DNA from 3 places in the Aminobacter aminovorans genome. Region 3 is predicted to be linked to each of the others. Evidence: riboswitches for the same ligand, from Rfam matches in the RefSeq annotation. Region 3 holds a riboswitch; each other region holds the start of a gene.
What was found. Region 3 has a riboswitch for cobalamin ahead of DY201_RS12755 (DUF1636 family protein). Riboswitches for the same ligand answer to the same signal wherever they lie in the genome.
Positions count from the first base shown of each region.

Region 1: it holds a riboswitch for cobalamin, as region 3 does, so the genes downstream of both, DY201_RS26300 ((2Fe-2S) ferredoxin domain-containing protein) here and DY201_RS12755 (DUF1636 family protein) in region 3, are expected to answer to the same signal.
Region 2: it holds a riboswitch for cobalamin, as region 3 does, so the genes downstream of both, DY201_RS10125 (ABC transporter ATP-binding protein) here and DY201_RS12755 (DUF1636 family protein) in region 3, are expected to answer to the same signal.

Region 1 covers NZ_UFSM01000002.1:366,837-370,104, reverse strand. The annotation lists gene DY201_RS26315 (sigma-70 family RNA polymerase sigma factor) at 1-205, shown strand, start outside; gene DY201_RS26310 (ChrR family anti-sigma-E factor) at 202-864, shown strand; gene DY201_RS26305 (DUF2177 family protein) at 901-1,317, shown strand; cobalamin riboswitch at 1,548-1,752, shown strand; gene DY201_RS26300 ((2Fe-2S) ferredoxin domain-containing protein) at 1,988-2,686, shown strand; gene DY201_RS26295 (ABC transporter substrate-binding protein) at 2,688-3,268, shown strand, end outside.
Region 2 covers NZ_UFSM01000001.1:2,068,432-2,071,699, forward strand. The annotation lists gene DY201_RS10115 (FecCD family ABC transporter permease) at 1-188, opposite strand, end outside; gene DY201_RS10120 (ABC transporter substrate-binding protein) at 243-1,187, opposite strand; gene DY201_RS10125 (ABC transporter ATP-binding protein) at 1,206-2,021, opposite strand; cobalamin riboswitch at 2,130-2,339, opposite strand; gene DY201_RS10130 (MFS transporter) at 2,411-3,268, opposite strand, start outside.
Region 3 covers NZ_UFSM01000001.1:2,612,211-2,615,478, reverse strand. The annotation lists gene DY201_RS12765 (winged helix-turn-helix domain-containing protein) at 1-609, shown strand, start outside; gene DY201_RS12760 (riboflavin biosynthesis intermediates N-glycosidase) at 598-1,146, opposite strand; cobalamin riboswitch at 1,262-1,464, shown strand; gene DY201_RS12755 (DUF1636 family protein) at 1,502-1,936, shown strand; gene cobW (cobalamin biosynthesis protein CobW) at 1,933-2,970, shown strand; gene cobN (cobaltochelatase subunit CobN) at 2,985-3,268, shown strand, end outside.

The DNA.
Region 1 (3,268 bases), on a different contig from region 3:
GGAGACCTCGGAGCAGTTGCGCCAGGCAATCGCCACGCTGCCGGAGGAGCAGGCCGCGTTGCTCAAGCTGTCCTTTTTCGAAGACCAGTCGCACAGGGCAATCGCGACGCGCCTCAATGTACCGCTGGGAACAGTCAAATCGCGCATGCGCCTCGCCTTCGACAAACTGCGGGCCGCGCTCGCCCGCTCTGGAGAAGTGTCTTGACCATCCGTCACCATGTCAGCGACGATCTGCTCTTGAGCTATGCTGCCGGCAGTCTGGCCGAAGGCTGGAGTATCGCGGTCGCCACGCACCTTGCCCTTTGCCCGTCCTGCCGGCGCCGCTTGACTGTTGCCGAAGGCATCGGCGGTGAACTGCTGGATAGCCTGCCGCACGATGCTTCCGTCGACGATGCATGGGCGAGCGTGCGCAGGCGTCTGGAGCAGCCCTCCAAGGCCCCTCCATTCGCCAGCCGCGAAACCTCGGCTTCCGGCCAGGGCGATGGCTTGCCGGAGCCGCTGCGCTCCTACCTCGGCAGTGACATCGACGCGCTCAAATGGCGGCCACTCGGACGAGGTGCCTATCAGATCCCTATCAGGACCGGAGAGCGCGAGACCAGGGTACGGCTGCTGCGCATTCCTGCAGGCAAGCCTGTGCCTGAGCATAGCCATGGCGGCCGCGAGCTGACACTGGTGCTCAGCGGCAGCTTCGTTGACGGCGAGAACATCTTTTCCCGCGGTGATATCGAAGATGCCGATGAAAGCCTGATGCATCAGCCCGTCGCCACTGCGGACAGCGATTGCATCTGTCTTGCCGTCACCGACGCGCCACTGAAGTTCCGCAGCTGGATTGTCCGGGCGATCCAGCCACTCCTGGGTATTTGATCGGGCGCCTGCGCCCCAAGCAGCAGAAGTGCACCGATGATCGCAAGCTACGCCATCGCTTATGCCGCTACCGCCGTCGGCTTTTTCTGCATCGACTTCATCTGGCTGTCGACCATTTCCACCAGCTTTTACCGCAACCGGATCGGCAGCCTGCTTCTCGAGCAACCCAATTTCGGCGTCGCCGGTCTCTTCTACCTTGTCTATGTCGCCGGTGTGGTCCACTTCGCAGTGATGCCGGCGGTGAACGGCGCAAGCTGGGTGACCGCACTGGTCAATGGCGCGCTGCTCGGGCTTGTCGCCTATGGCACTTACGACATGACCAACCTGGCCACGCTCAAGAACTGGTCAGTTTCGGTCAGTGTCGTCGACATGATGTGGGGGACTGCCTTGACCGCAACCGCAGCCACCTTGGGTTACTTCTGCACAGTCTGGCTTGTAGCCAAGGCAAGTTAAAGGCTCCCCTGGCGATAGCGGGCTAAAGATGGCCGCGCGGTTTTCCCTGTGATCCCTGCCACGTCGCTGACCTGTCGGCAAATCAGGATCGCCAGAACTACTCGGCTGCAGAGCTACCTGCCTGACTGTGTGAACAGGGCAGTAATCGTCGACTGACAATACATTCTGTTTTCTTTCGGCCTTGCAGGGAAAATGCCTGACCGACGGGATTGACTTGAGGGCTGACACCGATAGGTTGCGCCGGTCAAGGTTCTGTCGCGGCGGTTTGCGCCGACGTGACAGCTAAGAGGGAATCCGGTGCGAAACCGGAGCTGTCCCGCAACTGTAAGCGGCGAGTTGTTACGCCAACGACGTCACTGGCACTTAGGTGCCGGGAAGACAGGCGAAGCAGCGATGAACCGCGAGCCAGGAGACCTGCCTGACTGCTTTTGGTTCCGTGGTCGGGGTGTGCCACAGGAGCGCGCGCTGTCGCAGCTGCCTTTGGCATGCTCGCGCGGCCACGTTTCCGTATCCCCGTCCGCATCAGGTCGGGGATTTTTCGTTGGAAGTAGATTTCTCTCTTTCGCACCAGCTCAGCCCGGACAAAGTCGCGTCCGGACAGGCCGTACTGTTGGTGGCAAAGTCTGCGTTTGCGGCGGCTCCGCATGCGGAGATGCAGCGCATAGCGACGATGGCTGCCATGCTGCCAGGAGTGGCGGCGGCGATGGCTTGCTACTCCGAACAGGGTCAACCCTCGCTGCGCGACGCACTCCTGTCGCTCCGCGGCGGCCCCTATGACGCGATCCTTGTGGTGCCGCTTGTCCTTCCGCTGGAGCCGAGCTTCCTGAACTGGATTACGCGCTCGCTGAAGCGCTGGCAGTCCGAACATCCCGGTCGATGGCCGCCGGTCCGCATATCTCGTGATATCGCCCAGAGCCTCCATTTCGAACCGCTGCTCGGTGCTCTCATCAACGGCGCGGCCGCCGAGCCTGCGGTTCCACCGGATGATCACGTGAAGCTGGAAGGATCGCTGGTGCCAGCGCAAAAGCGTCGGGTCCTGGTCTGCGAGGGCGGCGCCTGCAATGCGGCGGGTGCGCACGCGATCTGGGGCCACCTCCGCAATCTGCAGGAAAGCCGCAAGCTTCGGATGACTGGCGAAGGCACGATGACAGCGAAGGCGACCTGTCTTGGCCCCTGCAATCTCGCGCCCGTGCTCCAGGTCTATCCGGAAGGCACCTACTATGGCGGCGTCACGGAGACGGCGGTCGACCGCATCGTTGAAGAGCATCTGCTGGGCGGCAGCGTCGTCCATGATTTCGCCTATGAGCCGACAGGCCGCAAGCAGCGGCTGCGTCCGGTGATCAACAGTTCCTCATCCAAAGGAGAGTAAGATGAACGTCCTTTCGCGGAGCGCATTGGCCGCGCTGGCCATCGCATGGTCCACCTTCACCCTGCCTGCTTTCGCCCAGGAGGCCGCGCCTGCCGAGGAGCAGGTCTTGCGCCTCGTCACCGCAAACATGCCGCGCTCGCTCGACCCCATCAACATCGATGCCCAGCGGATCATCAACAATGGTTTCGCGGAGCCGCTTGTTCACGCGACGCTCGACGGCGCGGATCTGATCCCGGCGCTTGCGAAAAGCTGGGAACTGGTGGAACCAACCTTGTGGCGGATCGAATTGCAGCCGAACGCCAAGTTCTGGAGCGGCGCGCCCGTCGATGCTGCTTCCGTGCAGGCATCCTTTGAGCGACATCAGGCCAAGAACACCCGCGCGGCTTCGATCTTGCGTGGCGCGACGTTCAAGGCGGTGGGCCCGACCACGCTTGAAATCCGCACCGAAAAGCCCGACCCGGCATTCCTGTTCAAGACAGTTACGATCGCCGTACACAATGCCGCGCGTGCCGAAGAACTTGGTGACCGATATGCGCTGGAAGCCGACCTCTCAGGTTACTTCAAGCCGACCGAGTTTGTCCC
Region 2 (3,268 bases), 540 kb from region 3:
GGCGCGCGCACGTCCCAGACGATGTTCTCGCGGCCGCTCGACCACGCCACCTCGACGCTTCCCGCCATCACCTTGTTGGCGATGACGCCCCACACCGTCTCCAGCGGGATCGCCACCGGGCCGATGCCGACGGCGATGACCATGCTTGCGACGAGCACCACTGCGAGCCCCGGAATCAGGGCCGGCATGGCGTGGATGAGGACGTGCCGCGGCCCGGCGACGAGGTGGCGGTGCGACATGTGTCAGTCGGCCCGCATCGCGGCGGCCAGCCGCTTGATCGCCGCGATGTTGCGCGGTCCCGGCGTCGCCTCGTTGTATTCGAGCACGAAGAAGCGGTTGTTCTTGACCGCCTCGATATCCTTGAAGGCCGGGTTGGTGCGCATGAACTCGATCTTCTGCTCGGCTGTCACCTCGCCGTAGTTGACGATCACCACCATGTCGGGGTTGCGCTCGATGACCGGTTCCCAGCCGATCTCGACCCAGCTCGACTCGACGTCGTCGGTGATGTTCTTGCCGCCTGCAGCCTCGATGATCGCAGTCGGCATGGCGTAGCGGCCGGCGGTGAAGGGCTTCTGCTCGCCGGAATCGTAGAGGAACACGTTGACCGGCTTGTCGAGCTTGGGCAGCGACGCCTGGAAGTCGGCGAGTTCCTTCTCGTAGCCCGTTACCAGTGCTGCCGCCTTCTCCCGCACGCCGAAGATGGCGCCGAGATTGAGCAGGTCGGCATAGACGTCCTGAAGCGACGACTTGTCCTTCTTCATGATGTGGATGCAACTCTCGGTCAGTTCGTAGACCGCGATGTTGAAGGGCGCGAGCGTGTCGGGCGTGACGTCGCCGCCGACCTTCATGCCGTAGTTCCAGCCGGCGAAGAACAGGTCGGTGTCGACGCCGAGCAGCACTTCCTTGGTGACATATTTCGGCGCGAGTTCGGGCAATTCGCCGACGCCCTTGCGCAGGTTCTCGTCCAAGGTCTTCCAGCCCGAGATGCCGGAATAGCCGACCATATGGTCGGCAAGGCCGAGCACCAGCATCATCTCGGTCAGGTTGACGTCATGCGAGACGGCACGCTTGGGGGCTGCCTCGAAGGTCACGTCACGATTGCAGCTCTTGACGGTTACGGGGAAGCCGCTGGCCAATGACGAGGCGCAGGTGGCGAGCAGAGCGGCGGCGATGATGGGCAGGCGCATGAAGGCTCCTTTTGATGTTCAGCGTTCGAGGTGGAAGGAAAAGCGCGGGCGCCCGGTGACCGGATGGTCGTCGAGGGTGGCACCGACGGAAAAGCTGTCACGGATGCGCTCTGGCGTCAGTATGTCGGCCGGCGCACCACAGGCCACCGCGCGGCCGGCGTCCATCACCAGCACGCGGTCGGCATGAGCGGAGGCGAGCGCCAGGTCATGCAGGGAGACGACGACCGTGCAGCCGAGATTGCCGAGCAGTTCCAGCACCTCGAGCTGGTGGCGGATGTCGAGATGGTTGGTCGGCTCGTCGAGGACAAGAAGGTCTGGCTTCTGTACAAGCGCCCGCGCAATCATTACGCGCTGCTTTTCGCCGCCGGACAGCGATCCGAAATCGCGCGCCGCCAGCGCGGTGAGACCGAGTAGGGCGAGGGCTGCCTCGACCTTGATGTAGTCGTCGTCGCTGGTGCCGAAGCTCGTGACATGCGGGGTCAGGCCAAGCTCGATGATCTCGGCGACCGTCAGGCCGAAGTCGGAAGCGCTCTCCTGAAGCACTGTTGCGATACGGCGGGCGCAGTCGCGCGGCTTCATCTTCCAGATGTCGGTGCCGTCGAGGCGGACAGTGCCCGTCGTCGGCTTGTGATAGCGGTAGAGGCAGCGCAACAGGCTCGACTTGCCAGCGCCGTTGGGGCCGACGATGGCAAGCAATTCGCCAGGAGCAACTGCAAGGCTGACCGGTTCGAGAATAGGCTGCGAGACGCGTGGTCCCCAGCTGACGCCGTCTAGTTCGAGCAGTGCCGGGGTGGTGCCTACGAGGTGGCTAGCGGCGTGGACGCGATCGAGCATGCCCTGTCTCCGCGATCGGGCGGAGGTGGCAGAACGATCCGGTGAGCGCGCCGGTACTGAAAAAGGCAGTCGCAACCATCATCATCTCCGCGGCACACCCCGGCCGGTTGAGTTAATCGGATGATGGCAGGTCTCCTGGCTTGCGGGTGATCGCGCCTCGGAGCCTTCCCGGCCTTTCGGCCAGTGGCATGTTTCCGAATTGCTATCCGCTCACAGTTGCGGGGGCAGCCACGGTTTCGCGTCAGGGACGTCTCACCGTGTTCCCATTTAACCTGCTGCCCGAACCGGATAGCAGGAACCATCGCTGTCGTGGCTACAGCAGCGACGGGTTGCTGACAATCGCTAAAGCGTCATGCCGGGCGCTAAAGCGTCATGCGGGGGCTAAAGCGTCATGCCGGCTGCTGAATTGCGTCACGCCGGTCGAGCGCGAAGGAAATGAGCGCGACGCCGAAGGCAGACAGTGCGATGGCCGCGCCGACGAAGGGCAGGTCGGCATAGCTCACGCCCATCGAAATCGCCGCACCACCGGCCCAGGCGCCGGCGGCGTTGCCGGCGTTGAAGGCGCCCTGGTTGAGGGTGGCCGCGAGGTTCGGTGCCTCCGAAGCGGTTTCGACGACGCGCATCTGCATCGGTGGCACGATGACGAAGGTGATAACGCCCCACATGAAGACGAGCAGGATCGCGGCGGGCGCCGAAGAGCTGAGTTCGGCGAAGGCGACGTGGATCGCCGCCATCACCACCAGCGCGCCGATGGCTGTGGGCATCAGCTTCCAGTCGGCCAGCTTGCCGCCGATGATGTTGCCGATCGTCATGCCACCGCCGAACAGCAACAACACCCAGGTGACCGATTCAACAGAGAGGCCGCTGACGTCGGTCAGGATCGGCTTGATGTAGGTGAAGACCGCAAACAGGCTGCCCGAGGCGAGCGCCGAGATGATCATGGCGAGCCACACCTGGAGCTTGCCCAGCACCTTGACCTCGCCGGCGACGCCACCCTTGCCGGGAGGGGCGACGCCCGCAGGGACCAGCCAGGCGATGGCCGCCACCGAGAGCAGGCCGATGACGACGACGGCAAAGAAGGTTGCGCGCCAGCCATAGGCTTCGCCGAGTGCCGTGCCGCCGGGGACGCCGAGAATGTTGGCGAGCGTCAGGCCGGCAAACATCAGGGCAATCGCGCTGGCGCGCTTGTTGGCAGGAACGAGGCTCGCCGCCACCACCGAGCCGATGCCGAAGAAGGCGCCGTGACC
Region 3 (3,268 bases):
GAGGATGCGCATCGCGATCTCTTGCGAATCTCCGCCCGCGCCCATGGCGTCGCAACCGGCATCTGCCTGCGCGACTATTTCCGCCTGTCGCCAGCCGACGTGAAAGGCCGGCTCGAAGAGCTGGTCGAAACCGGCGAACTGATTCCCGTCCGCGTCGAGGGCTGGGACCGGCAGGCCTATCTCCACGCCGATGCGCGCATTCCGCGCAAGATCCAGGCACGCGCCCTGCTTGCGCCCTTCGATCCGCTCGTCTTCGAGCGCACCCGTGCCGAGCAATTGTTCGGCTTCCGCTACCGCATCGAAATCTACACCCCGGCCGAGAAGCGCCAATACGGCTACTACGTCCTGCCCTTCCTTCTGGGCGAGCGCATCGTCGCCCGCATCGACCTGAAGGCCGACCGTCCGGCGGGTATCCTGCGCGTCCACGCCGCCTATGCAGAGCCCTGTGCGCCACCGGAAACCGCAGCCGAACTTTACGAAGAACTCCAGCAGATGTGCGACTGGCTCGGCCTCGAACGCATCGAGGTGACGCCCGCGGGCGATCTTGGATCCGGCCTGATGGATATGGCTACGCGACGCTTTGCGAGTGACAAGAACTCAACCGCGTAGCTCCTCACGCACCTGCATCAGCGCGAAGCCGAGGAGATTGTCGCCACGCCACTGAAGTGGATTGCTGGCGCGGTTGTCGTCTGCGGCAAGACCTATTCCCCAGACATTGTCGACGGGGCTTGCCTCGACCAGAACGGCACTTCCTGTATTGAGCAGAAATTCTCGCAAGGCCGGGTTCTGTCCGAATTTGTGACCGTTGCCTTCTGCGACGACGCCAAACTTCTCATCATCCCATCGGGCTGCATCAAAGCCGCGCACCTCTCTGCCCCACTGCTTTGCCTGCTTCGGGCTCTCGGTCTCCAGGATTCTGGACGCGATTTCATGATCTCCAAACAAGCGAGCCTTCTCGGCCATCATCCAATGCTCGACGGTTGGATAGGAGACAGCATCGACCGCGAAGGGAGCTGGCCACCATTGGCTGAGGCACGACGAGGTGATCTTCCCGTCCCTTGACGGCTGATGACCCCAAAAAAACAGGAACTCTATCTTCGCCTGGGCGAGATACCCTTCCTCAAGCTGCGCGCGATTTCGATACATGCGCGTATTTGAGAACGCCGGCTGCGCTTGTCAATCGACGTCCCATGTGCCGCCAAAAAAGACCGCTGCGACGGCGGCTGTCGCTCCATCACGTTGACTCCACCCCTCACCAAAGCCTAAATCGCCCACAGACGGTCCTTTGCCCGCAACGGCGAAGGCTAAGAGGGAATGCGGTGCGCGCCGGTGGCGTCAAATCCGCGGCTGTCCCCGCAACTGTGAGCGAAGAGCCAAGCTCGAAGACCACTGGGATTTTCCCGGGAAGGCGAGCGAAGGTGACGATCCGCAAGCCAGGAGACCTGCCGTCGTTGACATTGATCCGATCGCCTGGCGGGTGCCCCGGGCAAGGAGCCTGGATTTGGACTTCGACGACAACCTTCCGGTCGCATCAGCCGACGCATCCTGCGATGCAGCCGACGCGCGCTCATGCGACGTCACCATCCTCGTCTGCTCATCCTGCCGCGACGAAACCGGCTCGGACGCCCATCCGCGCGCCGGCGCCCAGCTTGCCGAGCACGCCCGCCTCGCCGCCAATGGCGAGATCGCCGTGCGCAGCGTCGAGTGCCTGGGCAACTGCAAGCGCCGCCTCAGCGCCGCCCTGATACGCGACGGCGCGTGGAGCTACGTCTTCGGCGATCTCAACACCATGTCGGGCGACGATCTCGTCGCCGGCGCAAGACTCTTCGCCACCTCGACCGACGGCCTGATCCCCTGGCGCGGCCGTCCAGATAGCCTCAAGCGCGGCCTCGTCGCGCGCATACCACCACTTGCTCTCATCAAGGAAGACCCATGACCGCCTCCGTCGAACGCGTTCCCTGCACCGTCGTCACCGGCTTTCTCGGCGCCGGCAAGACCACGCTGCTGCGCAACATCCTCGAGAACTCCAAGGGCAAGCGCCTCGCCATCATCGTCAACGAGTTCGGCGATGTCGGCATCGACGGCGAGATTCTCAAGGGCTGCGGCGTCGATGCCTGCCCGGAGGAAAACATCGTCGAACTGGCCAATGGCTGCATCTGCTGCACCGTCGCCGACGACTTTGTCCCTGCCCTCGACCAGATTCTGTCGCTTACTCCGAGAGTTGACCACATCCTGATCGAGACCTCGGGCCTGGCGCTGCCCAAGCCGCTGGTCCAGGCCTTCCAGTGGCCAACGGTCAAGAGCCGCGTGACGGTCGACGGCGTCATCGCCGTGGTCGATGGCCCCGCGCTGGCCGCAGGTAAAGTTGCCTCCGATATGGAAGCGCTCGCCGCCCAGCGCAGTGCGGACGATTCGCTCGACCACGACGACCCGGTCGAGGAAGTGTTCGAGGATCAGGTCGCCTGCGCCGACCTCATCATCCTGTCCAAGAGCGACCTGCTCGACGAAGCCGGTCACGCCCGCGCCACCGCCATCGTGCGCGAGCACCTGGCACGCGCCGTCAAGATCGTGCCGTCGGCGCATGGCAAGGTCGATCCGTCGGTGCTGCTCGGCCTCGGCCTCGCCGTCGAGGACGACATCGAAAACCGCAAGACCCATCACGACGGGGCGTTCGACCACGAGCATGACGACTTCGATACCTTCGTCATCGAGATCCCGTCGATCGCCAACCCCGACGAACTGGCGAAACGCGTCGCCACCGCCGCCGAAGAAGAGAATGTGTTGCGTGTAAAGGGCTTCGTCGACGTCGGCGGCAAGCCGATGCGCCTGCTCGTCCAGGCCGTCGGACCGCGCGTCAACCACTATTATGACCGCGCCTGGACCGCAGAGGACGACCGCCGCTCGCGCCTGGTCGTGATCGGCCTCAAGGGCCTCGACCGCCCGGCCATAGAGCGTATCCTGGTCGGCTGAACCGGACAGCCGGGATGCACATCCTCACCACCACCTCCGCCTCGCTCGATGACCTGATCGAGCCTGTCGACCTCAGGCAGAAGCCTGCGGATGTGGTGGCGCTGTCCTTCACCGACAGCGATCTGGCCGGCCTCGCCGGCGCCTGGAAGGCGGACGCGGAAAACCTGCCATCGATGCGGCTCGCAAGCCTGCGCGACCTCCGCCATCCGATGTCGGTCGATCTCTGGATCGACAGCGTCGCCAGCCACGCCAAGGTCATCCTTGTCCGCATTCTCGGCGGCCACGACTGGTGGCGCTA